Regions from separate parts of the Duffyella gerundensis genome, predicted to be linked through region 1. Evidence: riboswitches for the same ligand, from Rfam matches in the RefSeq annotation. Region 1 holds a riboswitch; each other region holds the start of a gene.
What was found. A riboswitch is a leader RNA that binds a small molecule or an ion and turns the genes downstream of it on or off. The one in region 1 is predicted to bind thiamine pyrophosphate.

Region 2: linked by a shared signal. The riboswitch ahead of EM595_RS19035 (FAD-dependent oxidoreductase) and the one ahead of thiM (hydroxyethylthiazole kinase) in region 1 are both predicted to bind thiamine pyrophosphate.
Region 3: linked by a shared signal. The riboswitch ahead of thiC (phosphomethylpyrimidine synthase ThiC) and the one ahead of thiM (hydroxyethylthiazole kinase) in region 1 are both predicted to bind thiamine pyrophosphate.

What each region holds. Positions count from the first base shown of each region.
Region 1 covers NZ_LN907827.1:2,561,209-2,568,898, forward strand. The annotation lists gene thiD (bifunctional hydroxymethylpyrimidine kinase/phosphomethylpyrimidine kinase) at 1-677, opposite strand, end outside; gene thiM (hydroxyethylthiazole kinase) at 674-1,471, opposite strand; TPP riboswitch at 1,505-1,601, opposite strand; gene ahpF (alkyl hydroperoxide reductase subunit F) at 1,712-3,280, opposite strand; gene ahpC (alkyl hydroperoxide reductase subunit C) at 3,406-3,969, opposite strand; gene EM595_RS11915 (GNAT family N-acetyltransferase) at 4,202-4,630, shown strand; gene apbC (iron-sulfur cluster carrier protein ApbC) at 4,645-5,754, opposite strand; gene metG (methionine--tRNA ligase) at 5,916-7,690, shown strand, end outside.
Region 2 covers NZ_LN907828.1:395,808-403,497, forward strand. The annotation lists gene EM595_RS19015 (pirin family protein) at 35-760, shown strand; gene EM595_RS19020 (response regulator transcription factor) at 845-1,459, opposite strand; gene EM595_RS19025 (YdgH/BhsA/McbA family protein) at 1,757-1,966, opposite strand; gene EM595_RS21210 (hypothetical protein) at 1,963-2,154, opposite strand; gene tsgA (MFS transporter TsgA) at 2,622-3,824, shown strand; TPP riboswitch at 3,936-4,057, shown strand; gene EM595_RS19035 (FAD-dependent oxidoreductase) at 4,195-5,127, shown strand; gene thiS (sulfur carrier protein ThiS) at 5,124-5,324, shown strand; gene EM595_RS19045 (thiazole synthase) at 5,328-6,086, shown strand; gene EM595_RS19050 (HesA/MoeB/ThiF family protein) at 6,100-7,062, shown strand; gene EM595_RS19055 (ABC transporter ATP-binding protein) at 7,064-7,690, shown strand, end outside.
Region 3 covers NZ_LN907827.1:3,507,366-3,515,055, reverse strand. The annotation lists gene rpoC (DNA-directed RNA polymerase subunit beta') at 1-775, shown strand, start outside; gene EM595_RS21550 (DUF1127 domain-containing protein) at 844-999, opposite strand; gene EM595_RS16060 (aminotransferase-like domain-containing protein) at 1,199-2,650, shown strand; gene thiE (thiamine phosphate synthase) at 2,847-3,476, opposite strand; gene thiC (phosphomethylpyrimidine synthase ThiC) at 3,476-5,377, opposite strand; TPP riboswitch at 5,470-5,568, opposite strand; gene EM595_RS16045 (Rsd/AlgQ family anti-sigma factor) at 5,668-6,174, opposite strand; gene nudC (NAD(+) diphosphatase) at 6,263-7,036, shown strand; gene hemE (uroporphyrinogen decarboxylase) at 7,075-7,690, shown strand, end outside.

The DNA of each region.
Region 1 (7,690 bases):
TAGCGCGGGCGCAACGCGGCCAGCGCCGCTGACAGCGAACAGCCGGTGCCGTGCGTATGCCGCGTATTCACCCGCGGCGTGCTGAAGCGCTGTTCGCCATCAGAAGTAAACAGCCAGTCCGGGCTTTCCGCTTCGTGCAGATGGCCGCCCTTCATCAGCACCGCCTGACAGCCCAGCGCCAGCAGCGCGCGCCCCTGCTCACGCATCTCTGCCTCATTGAGTGCCGGATCACAATCAAGCAGCACCGCCGCTTCCGGCAGATTCGGCGTGATCAACGATACCTGAGGCAGCAGGCGCTCACGCAGGCTGGCCACCGCCTGCGGCGCCAGCAGCGCATCGCCGCTTTTCGCCACCATTACGGTATCAAGCACCACCCACGGCAGCGCGGCCTGCGCCAGTTTATCTGCCACCACCTCAATCACCGCCTGCTCGCCCAGCATGCCGATTTTGGCGCTGTCGATGCGCACGTCGCTGAGCACCGAGTCGAGCTGGGCGCCGACAAAAGCGGGATCGATACGATAAAGCGCCTGCACGCCCTGCGTATTCTGCGCCACCAGCGCGGTGATCACGCTGGTGCCGTAAGCACCAAGGGCAGAGAACGCTTTCAAATCGGCCTGAATGCCCGCGCCGCCGCTGGGATCGGTTCCGGCGATGGTCAACGCATTAATCCGCTTCATGGCTGCACCTCCGCGCCCTGCTGCCACAGCGCATCCAGTAACGCCTGCTGAAAGCTGCCCGGCCCGCCAGCGCCTGAAGCAGCAGCCTGCTCGCCCGCGCGTGCCATTAGCTGACAGGCGGTAGCCACCAGCATCAGCCGATCGCCAGACAGCGCGCAAAATGCGGCAACCATCGCCGACAGCGCACAGCCGGTGCCCACCACGCGCGTCAGCAGCAAATCGCCACCCGACACGGCGATCAGGCGCTCGCCATCGGTGACATAATCCGTTTCGCCGGTGACGGCGACAATGGCGCCACTGCGGCTGGCCAGCTGTTTTGCCGCCGTTATCGCCAGATGCGAGTGGTGCAGGCTGTCGACGCCACGCCCTTGCGCATCAATGCCCGCCAGTACGAGGATTTCAGAGGCGTTGCCCCGAATAGCCGCTGGCTGCTGATCCAGCAGTTCACGGCAAAATCCGGTGCGTAAAGGCAGTGTACCGACGGCCACCGGATCCAGCGTCCAGGGCACATTCGCCGCGCGCGCCGCCGCAATGGCTGCACGCATGGCAGGGATACGATCGCGCGTTAAGGTGCCCACGTTGATCAGCAGCGCATCGGCCAGCGGGCTAAAAATAGCGGCCTCTTCGGTATCAATCACCATGGCGGGCGAAGCATTTAAGGCCAGCAGCACATTGGCGGTAAACGCCTGTACGACATCGTTGGTCATGCAGTGCACCAGCGGTGCGCGCTGTTGAAAGTGGGTAAGCGTGGTGGCGACAAACGCGCCGGAGAGGTGTTGCGGTTGATTGGTCATAAAGCTCCCAACCGGCGTCTAAGAAGGCGAATGCGGTCAGGCATTTGACTTCCCTACGCTGGCATTATCCAGGTCAGGTAATACGGGTATTTCTCAGCCTTTATAAAAAAGGGCACCCCGAGTCAGTGTTACGCCATGAGCATAAGGAAGTGGCAGCGCTTAAGCAAGCGGGAGTATTCGGCCATGTGCAAACGCAAAAAACCCGGGACAGGCCCGGGTTTTAGTGATGATGCGTAACGGTTACTGCGCGGGTTTGGTACGGATCAGATGATCAAAGGCACTGAGCGAGGCTTTAGCCCCTTCGCCGCTGGCAATAATGATCTGCTTGTACGGTACCGTGGTGCAGTCACCGGCAGCAAACACGCCTTTTACGCTGGTTTCGCAACGGGCATCAATGATGATTTCGCCCATTTTGGTGCGCTCAACCGTGCCTTCCAGCCAGTTGGTGTTGGGCAGCAGGCCAATCTGCACGAAGATACCTGCCAGTGGCAGCTGATGGCTCTGCTGCGTCACACGATCGACATACTGCAGGCCGGTGACTTTGCTGCCGTCGCCTTTCACTTCAGTGGTCTGCGCGTTGAGGATCACGTCGACGTTATGCAGGCTGCGCAGTTTGTTCTGCAGCACCTGATCGGCGCGCATTTCACCGGCAAACTCCAGCAGCGTCACATGTTCAACGATACCGGCCAGATCGATAGCCGCTTCCACGCCGGAGTTACCGCCGCCAATTACCGCCACGCGCTTACCTTTGAACAGCGGGCCATCGCAGTGTGGGCAATAAGTTACGCCTTTGGTGCGATACTCGTTCTCGCCAGGCACGTTCATGTTACGCCAGCGGGCGCCGGTGGCGATAATCAGGCTGCGCGTTTTCAACACCGCGCCGGTCGCCGTTTCAACCGCATGCAGTCCGCCTTCGGCCGCTGCAGGAATCAGCTTGATGGCGCTTTGTGCATCAATAACGTCGACTTCATAATCATCAACGTGCGCACGCAGTGCACCGGCCAGTTTCGCGCCTTCGGTTTTCTGTACCGAGATGTAGTTTTCGATATCCACGGTGTCCAGCACCTGGCCACCAAAACGCTCGCCCATCAGGCCGGTACGAATACCTTTACGCGCCGAGTAAATCGCCGCCGCTGCACCCGCCGGGCCACTGCCGACAATCAGCACTTCATAGGCTTCACGCTGGTTCAGCGCTTCCGCCGCACGCTTGTCGGCGTTGGTGTCGACCTTGCTGACGATTTCAGCCAGGCTCAGGCGGCCCTGACCAAACTCTTTGCCGTTCAGGAACACGGCTGGCACGCCCATGATATTGCGTTCCTGAATCTCATTCTGGAACACGCCGCCATCGATCGCCGTGTGCGAGATACGCGGGTTGATCACCGCCATCAGGTTCAGCGCCTGCACCACGTCCGGGCAGTTATGGCAGGAGAGCGAATAATAGGTTTCGAAGTGGAAATCGCCTTCCAGCGCGGCAACCTGATCCAACAGCTCCTGCGCTTCTTTCGAAGGATGCCCACCGGTTTGCAGCAGCGCCAAAACCAGTGAGGTAAATTCATGACCCATTGGCGAACCGGCGAAACGCGGCCCGGTCTCTTTGCCTGGGTTGGTAATTAAAAATGAAGGCTTACGTACTGGCTTATCGTTCTCTTCGCGGAAAGAGACTTTGTCTGACAGTCCGGCGATATCTACCAGCAGATCCCTGATTTCAGCCGATTTTGCACCGTCATCCAGCGTAGCGATCAACTCAACAGGTTTCGATAATTTCTCAAGATAGGCTTTGAGTTGGGTTTTCAGATTATTGTCGAGCATAGTGAGTTCCTGGTCTGGTAAATACATCGGGTGCTAAAAAGCACCCGATGAGAGAGATACGGTTCACCTGTCAGGCAGCCAGTGACTGCCTGAGTGACGTATAACGTTTAAAGCCGTGAGGCGAGTTAGATTTTGCCAACCAGATCCAACGATGGAGACAGAGTGGCTTCGCCCTCTTTCCATTTGGCCGGGCAAACTTCGCCTGGGTGTGAAGCAACGTACTGTGCCGCTTTCACTTTACGCAGCAGGTCAGAGGCGTCACGGCCAATGCCTTCAGCGGTGATTTCGATCGCCTGGATGATGCCTTCCGGGTCAACGATGAAGGTACCACGGTCAGCAAGGCCTTCCGCTTCACGCAGGATTTCAAAGTTACGAGACAGCTGCGCGGTTGGATCGCCGATCATTGCGTATTCGATTTTGCCGATGGTGTCTGAGCTACCGTGCCATGCTTTATGGGTAAAGTGGGTGTCGGTAGAAACAGAGTAGATATCCACGCCCAGTTTCTGGAACTCAGCGTAATGGTCGGCAACGTCGCCCAGTTCGGTTGGGCAAACAAAGGTAAAGTCAGCCGGGTAGAAGAAGAACACGCTCCATTTACCCTCGACATTTTTTTCGGTGACTTCGATGAACTCGCCATTTTTAAACGCGGTGTTTTTGAATGGCTTAATTTTGGTATTGATAATAGACATCTGACGTCCTCCGTTAAAAGATGTGATGCACGTTACAGAAAAACCCTGTTCGATGCTAATAAGCAGCCCATATCAATTCGATAAACAAAAGCTAACAAGCTATGTGGACGGCGCATGGCGCTGGCTCAGAGCGAGTCGAAAATGGCCCGGGCAGGTTGCCGCTTTCCATTCGATTTTATCACAGGCCTTTTAACTGCCAGGCTTGTGGCCTGTCAATGTTTTGGAGCATAACGTGCAAATTAGACCTTTTTGTGAAGCTGACCGCCCTTTTTTACGCACGCTGTTTCTGGCATCGCGCAAGGCGAACTGGCACTGGCTGGATAGCAGCCGCTGGCAACTGGAGGATTTTGACAGCACCGTACTGGGTGAAACGGTGTTGGTCGTAGAACAGGAGGGACATCGCGTTGGCTTTGCCGCGCTGCTGGAAAATGACAACTTTCTGCACAGCCTGTTTGTCGATCCACAACATCAGGGCAGCGGCGTCGGCAGCGCGTTGTTAAAGGCGGTGCAGGCACGATTCACCTCAACCGGTGCGCTAAAATGCCTGTTAGCCAACAAACCGGCACAGGCATTTTATCAGCGGCACGGCTGGCAGGTGATTGCGCAGGGCGAGAGCGAACAAGGCGAGTACGTTCTGATGCACTATAAACTGCGCCCGTAAGCCGGGCGCAAATCTTATAGGGCGCGGAAGGCGATATCGCCCGGAATCACCTCACCCTGCCAGTAAAGCTGCGCGGCCACCGCACCGGCCAGCTGACGATAGCGGGCGGTAAATTCCCCGTGCGGATCGCGGATCACTGTGGGTTCACCGGCATCCAGATCTTCGCGCAGCTGGATGTGCAGCGGCAGCTGGCTGAGCAGGCGCGTATGGTACTGTTCGGCCAGCTTCTCTGCGCCGCCGCTGCCAAATATCGCCTCATGATGGCCGCAGTTGCTGCAAATATGCATGCTCATGTTTTCCACCACGCCCAGCACCGGCACATTGACCTTCTCAAACATCACAATGCCCTTGCGCGCGTCGAGCAGCGCAATATCCTGCGGCGTAGTGATGATCACCGCGCCGGTGACCGGCACGTTCTGCGCCAGCGTCAGCTGGATATCGCCGGTGCCTGGCGGCATATCCAGCACCAGATAATCGAGTTCCGGCCACAGCGTTTCGTTCAGCAGCTGCATCAGCGCCTTGCTGGCCATGGGCCCGCGCCACACCATGGCGTTATCGTCGGTGACCAGATAACCGATGGAGTTAGTGGCCAGGCCGTGCGCCATGATCGGCGCCATGTGTTTCCCGTCGGGCGAAGAAGGACGCTGATCGTCGGTGCCCAACATGCTCGGCACCGATGGGCCGTAGATATCAGCATCCAGCAGGCCCACGCGCGCGCCTTCGGCGGCCAGCGCCAGCGCCATGTTCACCGCCGTCGTGGATTTGCCCACGCCGCCTTTGCCGGAGCTGACGGCGATAATGTTTTTTACACCGTTAGCGCCAGGCTGATCTTTGACCCGCTTCAGCGTGGCGATATCGTGACGCAGACGCCAGTCGATCGCTCCCGCGCCGGTGATGCGCAGCAAATCGGCGCTGACCTGCTCTTTCAGCTGGTCAAACGCGCCGTTCCAGACAAACGGCATCAGCAATTCGACATGCAGCCGGTTATCCAGCAACGCTACGTGGTGCAGCGCTTTCAGCACGATCAAATTGCGCTGCAGCGTAGGGTGTTCAAAACGGGCGAGAACGCCGGCAACCATGGCGCGCAGCGTTTCCGGTGAATGATGGGGGGATTCAGTGTTCATCCCTGCTCCTCTGTTTTCTTGTTAGCCTGATGACGCCATTCAGCTAATCATATCAGAAGCCTGGCCGAATGAAGCGCTGGCAAACCCTCTGTTTACGCCGGGACGGCCTTTCAGGTAACATCTAAGACCGTTTTTTTAACCACAAGAAAGCAACGTAAACTATGACTCAAGTCGCGAAAAAAATAATGGTAACGTGCGCCCTGCCGTACGCTAATGGCTCAATCCATCTCGGCCACATGCTCGAGCATATCCAGGCAGATATTTGGGTTCGTTACCAGCGAATGCGCGGCAATCAGGTTTACTTCATCTGTGCTGACGACGCCCACGGCACGCCGATCATGCTGAAATCACAGCAGCTCGGCATCACGCCAGAGCAGATGATTGCGGAGATGAGCCAGGAGCATCAGGCTGACTTCGCCGGTTTTAACATCAGCTATGACAATTATCATTCGACCCATGGCGAAGAGAACCGCGTGCTTTCTGAGCAGATTTACACGCGCCTGAAGGCCAACGGCCACATTAAGAATCGCACCATTTCGCAGCTTTACGATCCGGAAAAAGGCATGTTCCTGCCGGATCGCTTCGTTAAAGGCAGCTGCCCGAAATGTAAATCGCCGGATCAGTATGGCGATAACTGTGAAGTGTGCGGCGCGACCTACAGCCCAACCGAGCTGATCAATCCGCAGTCCGCCGTGTCTGGCGCGACGCCGGTGATGCGTGATTCCGAACACTTCTTCTTCGATTTGCCAGCGTTTAGCGACATGCTGCAGGCGTGGACGCGCTCCGGCGCCCTGCAGGATCAGGTGGCTAACAAGATGCAGGAGTGGTTTGAGTCGGGCCTGCATCAGTGGGACATTTCCCGCGATGCGCCTTACTTCGGCTTTGAGATCCCGGATGCGCCAGGCAAATATTTCTATGTCTGGCTCGACGCGCCAATCGGCTACATGGGCTCGTTCAAAAACCTGTGTGACAAGCGCGGCGACCTCGATTTCGACGAGTTCTGGAATAAAGATTCCACCACCGAGCTGTATCACTTTATCGGCAAAGATATCGTCTATTTCCACAGCCTGTTCTGGCCAGCGATGCTGGAAGGCAGCAACTACCGCAAGCCTAATAACCTGTTTGTGCATGGCTACGTGACGGTAAATGGCGCGAAGATGTCAAAATCACGCGGCACCTTTATCAAAGCCAGCACCTGGTTGCAGCATCTGGATGCCGACAGCCTGCGCTATTACTATGCGGCCAAGCTCTCATCACGCATTGATGACATCGACCTTAATCTGGAAGATTTCGTCCAGCGTGTGAACGCCGACGTGGTCAACAAAGTGGTCAACCTCGCCTCGCGCAATGCCGGTTTTATCACTAAACGCTTTGACGGCAAGCTGGCAGCTGAGCTGGCCGATCCTGCGCTCTTTAAAACCTTCACCGATGCGTCAGAAAAAATTGGCGAAGCCTGGGCGGCGCGTGAATATGGCCGGGCCATTCGCGATATCATGGCGCTGGCTGACGTTGCTAACCGCTATGTTGACGAACAGGCGCCGTGGGTAGTGGCGAAACAGGAAGGCCGCGATGCCGACCTGCAGGCGATCTGCTCTATGGGCATCAATATGTTCCGCGTGCTGATGACCTGGCTGAAGCCGGTGCTGCCTTCGCTGGCCGAGCGCACCGAAGCCTTCCTCAACTGCGAACTGAGCTGGGATGCCGTGCAGCAGCCGCTGCTCGATCACAGCATCGCCAGCTTTAAAGCGCTCTACAGCCGCATTGAGATGAACAAAGTTGAGGCGCTGATTGACGCTTCAAAAGAAGATGCGGCGGTGGCTAATCAGCCCGCTGTCAGCGGGCCGCTGGCGGATGTACCGATTGGCGAGACCATCACCATTGATGATTTTGCCAAAATCGATATGCGCGTGGCGCTGATCGAGAAAGCCGAACTGGT
Region 2 (7,690 bases), on a different replicon from region 1:
AAACGCACTTCCTCACACCATTAAGGAAAGCATCATGATCGAGCAAAGATTATCTGCACAACGTGGTACCGGCGATCACGGCTGGTTGCATTCACGTCATACTTTCTCTTTTGCTGGCTATCGCGATCCGGCTCAGGTTGGCTTCTCCGATCTGCTGGTGATCAATGACGATCGTGTCGCCGCCGGTCGCGGTTTCGGTGCGCACCCACACAGCAACATGGAAATTATCTCCTACGTGTTGCAGGGCGAGCTGGCACATAAGGATTCGATGGGCACGGGTTCAGTGATTGTCCCCGGTGACGTTCAGTTGATGAGTGCCGGGTCGGGCGTGACGCACAGTGAATATAATCATTCCACCACCGATGGCGTGCATTTTCTGCAAATCTGGGTGGTGCCGGCTGAGAAAAATGGCGAACCGGGATATCAGCAAATCTCAGTCCCGGATGCTGAAAAACGCGGCAAGCTGCGGTTGATCATCTCGCCGGACGGCGCTGAACACGCCCTGCATATCCGTCAGGATGTGAAAATTTATGCCGGTCTGTTTGATGGCGATGAGCAGGATACGATTGAGATCGATGAAGGCCGCTATGGTTATATTCACGTTGCCCGTGGCAGCGTGGTGATTAACGGTTTGCCGTTCGCCGCTGGTGATGGTGCGCGCGTTCGTGAAGAACATGCGCTGACATTTAGTCAGGGCGATAATGCGGAAGTGCTGTTTTTCGATTTGCGGCCTGTGGAAGTTAATCATCCCACCCGCTAAGCGTGGCTGATTACAGTGAACGATTGTGGCTGGCTAAACAAAAAGAGGATGCTCGAGGGCATCCTCTTTTTTTTGTGTTATGTCTCAGGCGGTTTCGGTCGGCTGTAACCGTTCTGCGGCGCGCACCAGATCGGCCAGCGAACGCACCTGCATTTTTTCCATTACCCGACGACGATGCACTTTAACGGTAATCTCACTGACGCCCAATTCCGCCGCCATCTGTTTGTTCAGTAATCCGCGAATAGTCAGCCATAGCACTTCCTGCTCGCGGCGGGTCAAACTAAGAAAACGCTGCTGGAGTTGGTGGCTCTCCAGGCAATGACTGGAATTGCGCGTGGCAAGCTGAAGCGCACCCTCAACGGCTTGCAAAAGCACATCAGACGCGACCGGCTTAGTTAAAAATTCGTGCGCGCCCGCTTTCATCGCCCGAACGGAGAGGGGAATGGTGCCGTAACCGGTGAGAAAAATGATCGGCAGTACACGGCCACTTTGCTTGAGGGCGCCAACGACGTCGAAACCATCAGCAACCGGCATATTCATATCGAGAATGAGGCAGCCTGGCGCGTCGCAAAACGTATGCGACATAAATGCCGTGGCCGATGCAAAATCCATTGCGCTATAACCTTCCGACTGAAGCAACCTGACGATCGATTTTCTGACCGCGTTATCATCATCAACAACATATACGATTCGTTCCATAATCAGCCTCTGTGACTGCTGCCAGCGATCGTGTTTGCGCTGCGGAATGGCGACCATAAGATCTGCAGGTTCGTCATTGTTTACATCATTTTAAAACGGGGTTTTGATATTAACACAATACAAATCATTATCATCTGTCGTATCGACTGCAAAGCAGGAGAGATCGGGATTTCAGATTATCGCCCGCGACGGGAGAAAGGAAGCATGGAGCGCTAAAGCAGAAGACACGGGAAGCAGAGGAGGCAGGTAATAAAAAAACAGCGTGCCTGAGGCTACGCTGTTTTTTTAAAGAGGATGTTATTTAGTCAGCGTGGCAGTCATGTAAACGCCATTCTGAAAATAGGCGCTGGTCACTTTGTAGCTGGCGCCCATTTCCTGTGCCTGCGCAGCAATTTTCGCTTCTGCATCGTCAAGCGTAGGGGCAGTAACACTCAGTGAAGCAGCAAAGGTGCTGGCTGATGCGAAAGAAAGTACGATAACTGCTGCAATTTTTTTGATGTTTTTCATGATGAATTCCCAAGGTTATTTTTTAATTTTGAGGCTGTTGTGCCTCGATGGAAACTATCATAGGCGCGATGCCTGACGCTTGAAAGGCCATTATCTTGCTCAAGTCTTTCAAATAAATTGATGTTTATTTCCGTAGCAGAATATGAAGCGCTGTCGGTAGCACTGCCGCCAGAAAGGGGGTTAATCAAAGGCTATCCTGGGTCTCACGTGGTCTCGCTTTGAGCAGAGGGATAGTAATCATGCAGCGGTGAACAAATGGAGCCTGGCGCCGGGATAGCGAATCTCTTCTCTCTGTTAGGTTTGGCCCAGTAATCAGTAGCCAGAGAAAAGTGCGGTAAACGAGGAAGAATATTCAACCCGACTAGCCATGCGCAACGGCGTTGTATTTGGCTGAAATTTGATTTTGAGGGCGCGTGATTATACAGCAGCGTACGTGTAGAAATGGGATTTTGATCACGTTATGAATGCAACGCGCTGCAACAAAAAGCAGAAAGCGATCTGGCTCAGGAAGTTGCATTGTTGACGCATCCTTATTAGGGACAACGTTGTTTTTGATATATATTCATCAACCCAAAATTCTCTTACCAGGGCGAATAACTCAGGTCAATTGCCGACCTTTGCGGTTCATCACATGCTCAATACTTACAGGTGGCATATGTTTAAAAGAATTAACCCGGTGCTGATTATATGCTTTCTCTGCTATGGCTTTACCGGGGCAACCGTCATCGTGACGGGCGTTGTGCTCGGTGACCTGGCAAAATACTTTGGCCTGCCTGCGGCTGAAATGGGAATGATATTCACCTGGCTGAACAGCGGTATCCTGCTGGCCACCACGGCCAATATTTTCCTGCTCAAAAAGACCGGCGCGAAGAAACAGTTCATTTTTATGGGCGTGCTGCTGCTGCTGGCACTCTGGTTGCTGTTTGCCGATCACGATCTGACGCGTTTCTCTTTTGGCATGCTATTGCTGGGCGTCAGCAGCGGCATCACCATGTCGGTGGGCACCTCGCTGATTGCCAATATGTACGAAGGGCGTATGCGTGCGTCGCGACTGTTGTTGACCGACTCGTTCTTCAGCATGGCCGGTACGTTGTTTCCGATGCTGGCGGGCTATATTCTGGTACGCAACCAGCCGTGGCAGTGGATTTATGCGGCCATTATCGCCATGGGCGTGGTCATTATTCTGCTGTCGCTGGTGGCTAATTTTGCAGCCGCGGTGAAAAAACCTGCGGTGGCAGCAGCAGCGACTACCGGCGTGACCCGCGGCGAAAAATGGGGGCCGGGCGTTTACCTGATCTCCACCGCGGCATTTGCCTATATTCTCGGCCAGCTTGGCCTGATGGCATGGATTCCGCAGTCGGTGATGGAGCGCTTTAATGTGACGATTGCCGATGCCGGTGCCACCGTAGGACATTTCTGGACTGCCTATATGGTCGGCATGTGGTGCTTTAGCGTGATCCTGAAATACCTGCGCCCGATTGTGGTGCTGATCCCGCAGACTGCGCTGAGCAGCCTGCTGATCTATCTTTCCATCACCTCGGACAATTTTGAAGTCGCCAACTATGCGCTGATCGCCGCTGGCTTTATCTCCAGTGGTATCTACACCACGCTGATCACGCTAGGTACCTTGCAGGTGCGTTCCGCTTCACCGAGCCTGGTAAACTTCATTCTGACCTGCGGCACGGTAGGCACCATGCTGACCTTCGTGGTGACCGGTCCGATGGTCGGTTCCATCGGCGTGGAAAAAACGTTGTGGTTCCTGAATGGTCTGTATGCCTATGTTTTTGTTATCAGCGCGCTGACCACGCTGTTGAAAAGCAAAACACCTGCGGTGCAGGGCAGCAGCATCGGGCACTGATTTCTGCCTGAACACGTTGCGCATTGGAAGCCCTCGCTGAGCGAGGGCTTTTTTTATTGCAGCAGAATTTTCCTACAGGGCTTGACGTCAACCCGCCGCGTAACCTACAAATAGAGCCGTCAGGGGAGTCTCGCCAAAGAGACTGAGAGGCTACTAGCGAGCGATTCGCGGCGTAGCGACCCTTAGAACCTGACCCAGTTGATACTGGCGTAGGAAGACGGGCCGCTGATGCTTTTCAGCGGCTTGCCGCAAGGGCTGTATTCATCCGTCCGCGCATTTTCCCCTTCTTGTATCACGGGTCTCAGTTACGCTGAGAGGCCAAAGTGACGCTGTTTTTTACTTCCCTATTTTTCTTGTTGGACAAGCCGCAATGAGCCGGTGGTCAGTGCTGGGCAGCGGCGTTGCCGGACTGTGCGTGGCCACATTGCTGGCAGAGCAGGGCGAATCGGTTGAGATTATTACCGATGAGACACGGCTTGCGGCATCGCACTGGGCGGGCGGCATGCTGGCGCCCTGGTGTGAAGGCGAAAGCGCGCCTGCGCAGGTGACCGAATGGGGCCAGCGCGCGGCGGGCTGGTGGGCTCAGCGGGTCAGCGGCGTTACGCATCATGGCACGTTGGTGCTCGCTGCTCCGCGCGATCGCCAGGAGCTTATCCGTTTCGCCGATATGACGCAGGCTCATCAGTGGGTGGAACCGGCCACGCTGGAACCGCAGCTGGAAAATCGTTTTGCCCGCGGCTTGTTTTTTGCTGATGAAGCGCACCTCGATCCGCGGCAGGCGATGCAACAGCTGCGTGAAACCCTGACGCAGCGCGGCGTAGATTTTCACCGCGGGCAGCCGGTTGGCAAGGTCATCGACTGCCGGGGCATTCACGCCGCGCAAGCCTTGCTCTCGCTGCGTGCCGTACGCGGTGAAATGTTGATCCTGCAGAGCCGCGACGTGCAATTTACCCGGCCAATCCGCCTGTTACATCCCCGTTTCCCCTGTTATCTGGTGCCGCGTGACGAGGGCCGTTTCATGCTCGGCGCAACCATGGTCGAAAGCCACGACAGCAGCCCGATCAGCGCTCGCGCCATGATGGAATTGCTCAGCGCCGCCTGGACGATTCACCCAGCGCTGGCCGAAGCGCGCGTGCTGGAAAGCGGCACAGGTCTGCGTCCCGCCTTCAGCAATAACGTGCCTGAAATTCATTATCAGGACGGCAGGTTCTATCTCAACGGCATGTATCGTCACGGCTTTTTGCTGGCGCCAGTCATGGCCGAAAAACTGATGCAACAACTGAAACAGGAGTCGCATTCATGATCACCCTCATCCTCAATGGGCGCACCATCACCACCCGCAGCAGCACGCTGGCGGCACTGTTGCACGAACAGCAGCTCGATCCCGCCTGCGTGGCCAGCGCGATTGACGGCGAGTTTGTGCCGCGCACGCATTATGAAACGCAGCCACTTGGCGACGGCATGCGGCTGGAAGTGCTGTCGCCGATGCAGGGAGGCTGAACCATGTTCTATGACTTTACGCCGCAGTCACGCTTCCTGATCGGCACCGCCGGTTATCCTTCACCCGACGTGCTCCAGCAGGCCATTACCGCCGCAGAAAGCGACATAATCACCGTCAGCCTGCGCCGTGAAGGCAGCGAAGGCGCAGCATTCCGCGATCTGCTGACGCAGCTCAATAAGCGCGTGCTGCCCAATACCGCAGGCTGCCATACGGTGAAAGAAGCGGTAACCACCGCACACATGGCGCGCGAGCTGTTTAACACGCGTTGGATCAAGCTGGAGGTAATCGGCCATGCCGACACGCTGCAGCCCGATCCTTTTGCGCTGGTTGAAGCCGCTCGCATTCTCTGTGCCGAGGGCTTTCAGGTGTTTCCCTATACCACTGAGGATCTGATCGTCGGCGACAAGCTGATTGAGGCGGGTTGTGAGCTGCTGATGCCCTGGGGGGCACCGATTGGCTCAGGGCAGGGATTGCGTAATCCGCACGGACTGCGCGCCATGCGCGCGTGGTTCAAAGGCATTCCACTGATCGTGGATGCGGGCATCGGCGCGCCAAGCCAGGCCGCGCAGGCGATGGAGATGGGCTTTGATGGCATTCTGCTTAATACCGCGGTAGCGAAAGCACGAGATCCGGTAAGGATGGCCGCGGCGTTTGCCGCCGCTATTCGCGCCGGAGAACAGGCTTACGCCGCAGGATTAATGGAGCAGCGCGACATGGCCGCGGCCTCCACGCCGATCTTTGGCCTGGCCGAGTTCAGTTAACAAGCGAGGAAAAATGGATCGTTATCAACGTCAAACCATGCTGCCGGAAGTCGGCGACGTGGGGCAGCAACGTCTGGCGCAGGCGCGTGTCGCGGTAATCGGCGCCGGTGGACTGAGCGCCACGCTGCTGCCTCTGCTGGCAGGCGCGGGCGTCGGCACACTGCATATTTACGATGGCGATCGGGTGGCGCTGCACAATCTGCATCGTCAAACGCTGTTCGGCATGCAGGATATCGGCGCGCTAAAGGTTCACTGTGCACAGCAGGCGCTGGCGCGGCTTAACCCCGATTGCCGGGTTGAGGCGCATACTGCGATGCTCACCGCCAGCGGCGTAGATCGCGCGCTTGAGCAGGTTGATTTGGTGATCGACGCCGCCGACAACTTTGCCACAACTTGGCTACTGTCGGATGCCTGCCAGCGCCTTGCGCTGCCGCTGATCAGCGCCTCAGTGCTGGGCCGTCAGGGTTATGTTGGCGGCTTTTGCGGCGGCGCGCCTGGCTATCGCGCGCTGTTTCCTCAGCTGCCGAGCACGGCGGCAAACTGTAATACCGCAGGCGTGATGGGACCCGCGGTCGCCGCGCTGGGCGCGATTCAGGCGCAGATGGCGTTGAGCGTGCTGCTGGCGCATCAGCCTTCGCCGCTGGGTAGCGTGACCCAATGCGACTTTAGCCGCTGGCACTTTAATAGCTTCCGCTTTGATGGCGCAGAAGAGCCTGTCAATCTTCTTCCTTTCATCGATCGTCAGCTGCTGTGCGACGATGATTGTGTGGTCGATCTGCGCAGCAGCAGCGAAGCACCGCACAGCGTTAGCGCGCATGCCCAGCGCATCCCACCTGCGGATATAGCTGGCTGGCAACCGCCAGCCGATCGGCGCATCGTGCTGGTCTGCGCCAGCGGTTTGCGTGCAGGACAGGCGGCGCAACAGCTACAGCAGCGTGGTCTCTTCCGACTCGCGCTGCTGGCGGCGAATTACTGAGATGCGCAATCCAGTCGTTTCCGCACCGGCCATTACGGTGAATGCGCTGTCGTTTAGCTGGGGCAACCAGCCGGTCTGTCAGCAGCTCTCGTTATCGTTGCGCGGTGGCAAAACCACCGCGCTGCTGGGCCGCAGCGGCAGTGGTAAAAGCACGCTGCTGAGATTGATCGCCGGCCTGCTACTGCCCGCGGCCGGTGACGTGACGAGCAGCGATGGCTTGCCGCTGCCCGGCAGGATCAGCTGGATGGGACAACAGGATTTACTCTATCCCTGGCTTACCGCACGAGAAAACGTGATGCTTGCGGCCCGTCTCAACGGAGAAAAAGCAGACGGTGGCCGGGCCGATGAGCTGTTGGAACAGGTTGGTCTGGGCGGACTGGCCGAGGCAAAACCCGCTGCGCTGTCGGGCGGCATGCGGCAACGGGTAGCACTGGCGCGCACTCTCTATCCACAGCGTCCGGTGGTGTTAATGGACGAGCCTTTTGCCACGCTCGATGTGCTAACCAAGCTCAGCCTGCAAACGCTTACCGCCAACCTGCTCAGGGATAAAACCGTACTGCTGGTCACCCACGATCCGCTGGAGGCGTGCCGTATGGCGGATGATATTGGCGTGCTCACCGGCAATCCG
Region 3 (7,690 bases), 950 kb from region 1:
TCCGAAAGAGCCTGCTATCCTTGCTGAAATCAGCGGGATCATCTCGTTCGGTAAAGAGACCAAAGGCAAACGTCGTCTGGTTATCACCCCGATTGACGGCAGCGAAGCTTACGAAGAGATGATTCCAAAATGGCGTCAGCTCAACGTGTTTGAAGGTGAGCGTGTGGAACGCGGTGACGTGGTTTCCGACGGTCCGGAATCTCCGCATGACATTCTGCGTCTGCGTGGCGTCCATGCTGTGACCCGTTACATCACTAACGAAGTGCAGGAAGTTTACCGTCTGCAAGGCGTTAAGATTAACGATAAACACATCGAAGTCATCGTACGTCAGATGCTGCGTAAAGCGACCATCGTGAGCTCAGGCAGCACCGAGTTCCTCGACGGTGAGCAGGCGGAGTTCTCTCGCATCAAGATTGCTAACCGCGATCTGGAAGCGAACGGCAAAGTCGGCGCGACCTTTGCACGCGATCTGCTTGGTATTACCAAAGCGTCGCTGGCAACCGAATCGTTCATCTCTGCAGCATCGTTCCAGGAGACCACGCGTGTCCTGACCGAAGCTGCTGTAGCAGGCAAGCGCGATGAACTGCGCGGCCTGAAAGAGAACGTTATCGTGGGTCGTCTGATCCCGGCCGGTACCGGTTATGCTTACCATCAGGAGCGCATGCGTCGTCGTTTGCATGGCGAAGCACCTGCTGCGCCGCAGGTTACTGCTGACGAAGCATCTGCCAGCCTGGCAGAGCTGCTGAACGCAGGCCTTGGCGGTAAAGACGATTAATCATCGTTGATACGCTGATAAATAAAAACCGCTCTTCGGAGCGGTTTTTTTATGCCAGAAAAACAGCATCAATATTTTCTGAGATCGTCGCGCGTGACGCCGATATCTTTTAGCGCACTGTCAGTCAGACGACTGAGAATTCGCCGTGTCTGATAACGTAAAATTCTGCTGCGTATACCGTTAACGATTACCTTTCCCAAGGTAAACACGCTACACAAGCCCATCAGTTTGCCACATCTGTTTTCGCCCGCTTCCATTATTGCCTCCTCAGTAAGTTACTGAGCACATTGTCATCCCGACACCGCTGGCAATACAGATGCAAAAAACACCTTTTATTAACATACAGATTGGGCCAAATTAGATCTGAATGATGAAAACGGGCGCCATCTGTACTGGTCTGGCGAAAGAACGGAGAAATCTATCGTGACACGTTATCAAACGCTGGCAGCGTTGTTGGCCCGGCGCATCGAGCAGGGCCTGTATCGTAGCGGTGAGCGCTTACCGTCCGTGCGGATATTAAGTGCTGAACATGGCGTCAGTATCAGCACCGTACAGCAGGCTTATCATCTGCTGGAGGAGAAGCAGATGATTACGCCGCAACCGCGCTCGGGTTACTTTGTCAGCCTGCACAAAGCTACGCCGCCGCTGCCAGCGATGACCCGGCCCGCTCAGCGCCCGGTAGAAATTACGCAATGGGATGCCGTGCTGGATCTTCTGAACAGCCGGCAGGAAGAAGATATTTTGCAGATGGGCAGTGGCATGCCGGATGTCACCCAGCCGACATTGAAGCCGCTGTGGAAAATCATGGCACGGCTGGCACAAAAGCAGGATCCGCGTCTGCTTAACTACGATACGTTACAGGGCCTGCCTGCGCTGCGCGAACAGGTTGCACGCCTCGCCATTGACAGTGGCTGTCAGCTCAGCGCAGACGACATTGTTATCACCACCGGCTGTCATGAAGCCCTCTCGGTATCGGTACGGGCGGTTTGCCAGCCAGGCGATATTATCGCCGTTGAATCACCTGCATTTCACGGTACGCTGCAAACGCTGCGCGGCTTTGGCATTCGGGTTATCGAAATCCCAACGGATTCCGCCACCGGTATTAGCCTCGAAGCGCTGGAACTCGCTTTTGAGCAGTGGCCGGTGAAGGCGATTATTGTGGTGCCCAATATCAATAATCCGCTGGGTTTTATCATGCCGGAGCATCGTAAGAAAGCGCTGCTGTCGCTGGCGCAACGCTACGATGCTGCCATCATCGAAGACGATGTTTATGGCGAACTGACCTGGGAGTATCCGCGGCCACGGAGCCTGAAATCCTGGGATCTCGATGGCCGCGTGCTGCTTTGCAGTTCGATTTCCAAAACCCTGGCGCCGGGACTGCGGGTAGGCTGGGTGGCGCCGGGGCGCTATCGCGATCGCGTTATCCATATGAAATACATCGCCACCGGCTCTACTGCCACGCAGACGCAAATGGCGGTGGCTGAGTTTATTCGCCAGGGACACTATTTACCGCACCTGCGCCGTATGCGTCAGATCTACCAGCGCAATTACGAGACGCTAAATTGTTGGGTACGCCACTACTTTCCCTGCGGCATCTGTGTTTCGCGTCCCGCTGGTGGCTTCCTGATGTGGATTGAATTGCCGGAGCCGTTTGATGCTGTACGGTTGAACCGGACGCTTAGCGAATCAAGATTGCAGGTAGCGGTGGGCTCGCTATTTTCCGCTTCCGGGAAATACCGTAACTGCCTGCGCCTTAATTTTGCGTTACCGATGGATCATCGAGCCGAGCAGGCGCTGGCTGTTCTGGGTGCCGCCGTGGAGCACGCGATGGCAGCCTGTGCCGTAGATGCATTGCCGGCATTATCGACAGAATAGCGGTGGGAAGGCAGGGCCAGAGAGGAGAAACAACTGGCCCTGGTCAAACAGGCTTGTTCGACAGGCGCACTGTAATCGTCAGAGATACGGCGTTCGAGCAGTAAACCTTGCTGCTACGAGGCGTGTCGAAAAATACCGCGCCTCGTGACAGCTGCTAACAGGCAGAGCACGAGGCGCGTTCCGTTCTTGCTATATCTCAGCGTTGATCCGGTTCCGCCAGTGCCAGCAGTTCGGCGGTGGCCAGACGCCAGTCAGCGGCCTGCGTGATGGCACTGACGACGGCAATGCTGCCCACCCCGGTCGCCAATACCTCCGGCGCGCGCGCCAGTGATATTCCGCCGATCGCCACCGTTGGCATCTCTCCCAGCCGAGCCAGATGGCGCTGCAGCTCGCTAATGCCTTGCGGCGCTGAGGGCATCGCTTTAGTTTGGGTAGGAAAAATATGCCCTAACGCAATGTAAGACGGACGCAGCGCCAGCGCACGATCCAGCTCAGCATCATCATGCGTGGAGATCCCGAGCCGCAAACCGGCCTGCTGAATGGCTTGCAGGTCGGCAACCTCAAGATCCTCCTGACCAAGATGAACGCCATAAGCTTGATGCTCGATCGCCAGCTGCCAGTAATCATTGATGAACAGGCGGGCTGCATATTTTTTGCCCAGCGCAATAGCGGCAACGATTGCAGGCTCAACGTCGATCGACGAACGATCCTTGATGCGTAGCTGGATCGTTCGTACGCCAGCTGAAAGCAGGCGCTCGATCCACTCAACGCTATCCACAACCGGATAGAGGCCGAGGCGCGGCGCGGTAGCAGGGAAGGGTAGCATCACAGTTTCTCCTCGTTAATCGCGCCCACTGGCGGGTGAATGTCATCACCGCGCGGCATTATGCCAACATCAATCGGCTGGGCGGCTGCCTGTTTCGCCGCATAGTCACGCACTTCCTGCGTAATTTTCATTGAGCAGAATTTGGGGCCGCACATAGAACAGAAGTGCGCGACTTTGTTCGATTCCTGCGGCAGCGTTTCATCGTGATAAGCACGCGCGGTATGCGGATCAAGCGCAAGATTGAACTGATCTTCCCAACGGAATTCAAAGCGTGCCTTCGACATCGCATTGTCGCGGATCTGCGCGCCGGGATGCCCTTTAGCCAGATCGGCAGCGTGCGCGGCGATCTTGTAAGTAATCAAACCCTGTTTCACATCTTCTTTGTTGGGCAGGCCGAGGTGCTCTTTTGGCGTCACGTAGCAGAGCATCGCGCAGCCGAACCAGCCAATCATCGCCGCGCCAATGCCTGAGGTGAAGTGATCATAGCCGGGCGCAATATCCGTGGTCAGCGGGCCCAGCGTATAAAAGGGGGCCTCGTGGCAATGTTCCAGCTGCTCGGTCATATTACGACGGATCATGTGCATTGGAATATGTCCCGGGCCTTCAATCATCACCTGCACATCATATTCCCAGGCGATACGGGTTAGCTCGCCCAACGTCCGCAACTCGGCAAACTGCGCTTCATCATTGGCATCCTGAATCGAGCCGGGGCGCAGCCCGTCGCCGAGCGAAAGCGAGATATCGTACGCGGCACAGATTTCACAGATGTCGCGAAAATGTTGATAAAGAAAACTTTCCTGATGATGAGACAGGCACCATTTCGCCATAATTGAGCCGCCACGTGAAACGATACCGGTAAGCCGTTTTGCGGTCATCGGCACATAGCGCAGCAGCACGCCAGCGTGAATAGTGAAATAGTCGACGCCTTGTTCAGCCTGTTCCAGTAGCGTATCGCGAAAAATCGCCCAGTTAAGGTTTTCCGCTATGCCATGCACTTTTTCCAGCGCCTGATAAATCGGCACGGTACCGATCGGCACCGGGCTGTTGCGTAAAATCCATTCGCGCGTTTCATGAATATAACGGCCGGTGGAGAGATCCATCACCGTATCGGCCCCCCAGCGCGTTGACCAGACCAGCTTCTCCACCTCCTCTTCAATGGAAGAGGTCACCGCAGAGTTACCGATGTTGGCGTTGATTTTCACCAGAAAATTACGGCCAATGATCATCGGCTCTGATTCCGGATGGTTAATGTTGGCCGGAATAATCGCCCGGCCGGCGGCAACTTCCTGACGTACAAATTCGGCGGTAATATTTTCCGGCAATTCGGCACCAAAGGCGTTGCCTGCATGCTGCTGGCGCAGCACATCACCGCGAATACGTTCGCGGCCCATGTTTTCGCGCAGGGCGATAAACTCCATTTCCGGGGTGATGGTGCCCTGGCGCGCATAGTGAAGCTGGGTAACACACTTGCCTGCTTTGGCTCTGCGTGGCTGCGGCAGATGCTCAAAGCGCAGATGATCGAGCCCTTCATCGGCCAGACGTTGCTGCGTGTAACCCGAGCTGAGCTGACTAATGGTTTCACTGTCGTCACGTTGAGCTATCCAACCGTCACGTATGCGCGGCAGACCGCGGCGCACATCAATCTCCGCCAGTGGATCGCCATAGGGCCCGGCAGTATCGTAAACAGGAATGGCTTCGTTGGCTTCATAGCGCGGCGTCGCGCTGTCGCCGCTGATTAAGGTAGGACTGACCTGAATTTCGCGCAAAGGTACGCGAATATCGGGTTGGCTACCGATCAGCCAGATGCGGCGAGAATTAGGAAAAGCGGTGCCCTGCAGGGAGTCAATAAACTGCTGAGCATGCGCGCGTTGTTCACGGCGATTGGATGGTGTAACAGACATAGCAAGGTTCCATTTCAGATGAGGAATTTGCTTGTCCGGAGTTCGGAAGGAGTAACAGACGATGTCTGTACAGACGGCACAATGCCGTTCTGAGTAGATTTACTCTTGTTCCCTTCGCAGGTTCTAACCTGATCAGGTTCCGCGGATCCCGAATAAACGGTCTCAGCCCTAAGGCACTCCGACAAGAAGAAGCAATGGCGATGCTCAGCCATCACGGCGCAACCACAGTTGCGTGGTACAAAAAAGCCCCATTAGCATAATGAGGCCATTTTCAAACTACAAGATCAACCTTATGCCGGGCGCGCGATAACTTCGTCGTTAGCCACAGGCGCATGAACAAGATTGGTCTCAGACGCTAACTGAATCAGCGTATCTTCCAGCGTAAAACGAGCTTCGAGGATTTCGCCAACTTCAGACAGTGCCTGTTGGAAAGCGATGTAGTTATCATCATCGATGGCATTTTCAAGATGCGTATCGTAAATCGCCATCAGACGTTCAGTATTCAGCTGCAGCGCCGGGTAGATTTGCGCGGCGGCGTTAAGAGGGCTGGTGCCTTCAACGTCATCAATAATGCGCTCATATACGCTGAAATGGCCGGTCGACAGATAATCGACTAAATTTTGGCAAAAATTATCCAGCGCTTTTTCATCCAGTACGGTCAGCGGCGATTTGCCAGGCTTGATCCCTACCGTTTGGTAATACGTAACGAGGAGCTGGCGGCGAGCATTCAGCCAAAAATCTACCAGTTCGTTACTTCCACCTACGCGCTCTGTCAGGAGATTTAACTGGTTGAGCATAATTGACTCCGTGTGAGTTATAGTTTCAATGCATTTGGTCCTGCAACTTCTTCAGAGTGCCAGTAAAAGCGAAGGATAACCATTATTTATGCAACATGAGATCTCAAGCGTAGACGCAGGCTGGTGGATTGTCAGCCATGAAAACAAACTTTGGTTACCTGATGGCGAATTACCGTACGGATCGGCGGAAAAATTTGCTCTGGTCGGCGCACAGGCGATGCCAGTAGGCGAATGGCAGGGCGAAACGGTGTGGCTAATTCGTGAAAACCGCGACGAGCACATGATGTCGGTCAGGCAGCTAATCGATCTGGATGTGGGACTGTTCCAGCTGGCCGGGCGCGGAGTGCAGCTGGCGGAGTTTTATCGCTCACATCGCTGGTGTGGTTACTGCGGTCATGAAATGAATCTCAGCACCCGCGAGTTTGCGGCACTCTGTCCGCATTGCCGCCAGCGCTACTATCCGCAGATTGCGCCCTGCATTATCGTGGCGATCCGCCGCGGCGATCGCATTCTGCTGGCGCATCACGCCCGCCATCGCAGCAATATTTATACCGTGCTTGCCGGATTTGTCGAAGTCGGGGAGACCCTGGAGCAGACGGTGGCGCGCGAAGTGATGGAAGAGAGCAACGTGAAGGTGAAAAACGTACGTTATGTCACGTCACAACCCTGGCCTTTCCCGCAGTCATTGATGGTGGCCTTTATGGCGGACTACGACAGCGGCGATCTGCAGCCCGATAAAAAAGAGTTACTGGATGCCGACTGGTTCCGTTATGACCAGCTGCCGTTGTTGCCGCCAGCAGGCACCGTCGCGCGTCGGCTCATTGAAGATACCGTTGCCCTGTGCCGCGCAGAAGCAGAATGAATGCTACACTGCGCGCCTGTTTTTAAGAGATTTTAGCCATGAGTGAATTGAAGAACGATCGTTATCTGCGCGCCTTGTTGCGCCAGCCTGTAGACGTCACGCCGGTCTGGATGATGCGCCAGGCAGGCCGCTATTTGCCGGAGTATAAAGCGACGCGCGCCATCGCAGGCGATTTTATGTCGCTGTGTAAAAATGCCGAACTCGCCTGTGAGGTGACGCTGCAGCCGCTGCGGCGTTATCCGCTGGACGCCGCGATTCTGTTCTCCGATATCCTGACGATTCCGGATGCCATGGGATTAGGGCTCTATTTTGAGGCAGGTGAAGGCCCGCGTTTCTCCTCTCCGATTACCTGTCGTGCCGACGTTGATAAACTGCCGATTCCCGATCCTGAACAGGAACTGGGCTACGTCATGAATGCCGTGCGCACCATTCGCAAAAATCTGCAGGGCGAGGTGCCGCTGATTGGCTTTTCCGGCAGCCCGTGGACGTTGGCTACCTATATGGTGGAAGGCGGGAGCAGCAAGGCGTTTACCAAACTCAAGAAAATGATGTATGCCGAGCCGACCACGCTGCACGCGATGCTCGACAAGCTGGCTGACAGCGTCACCCTTTACCTCAACGCGCAGATCCGCGCTGGCGCCCAGTCGGTGATGA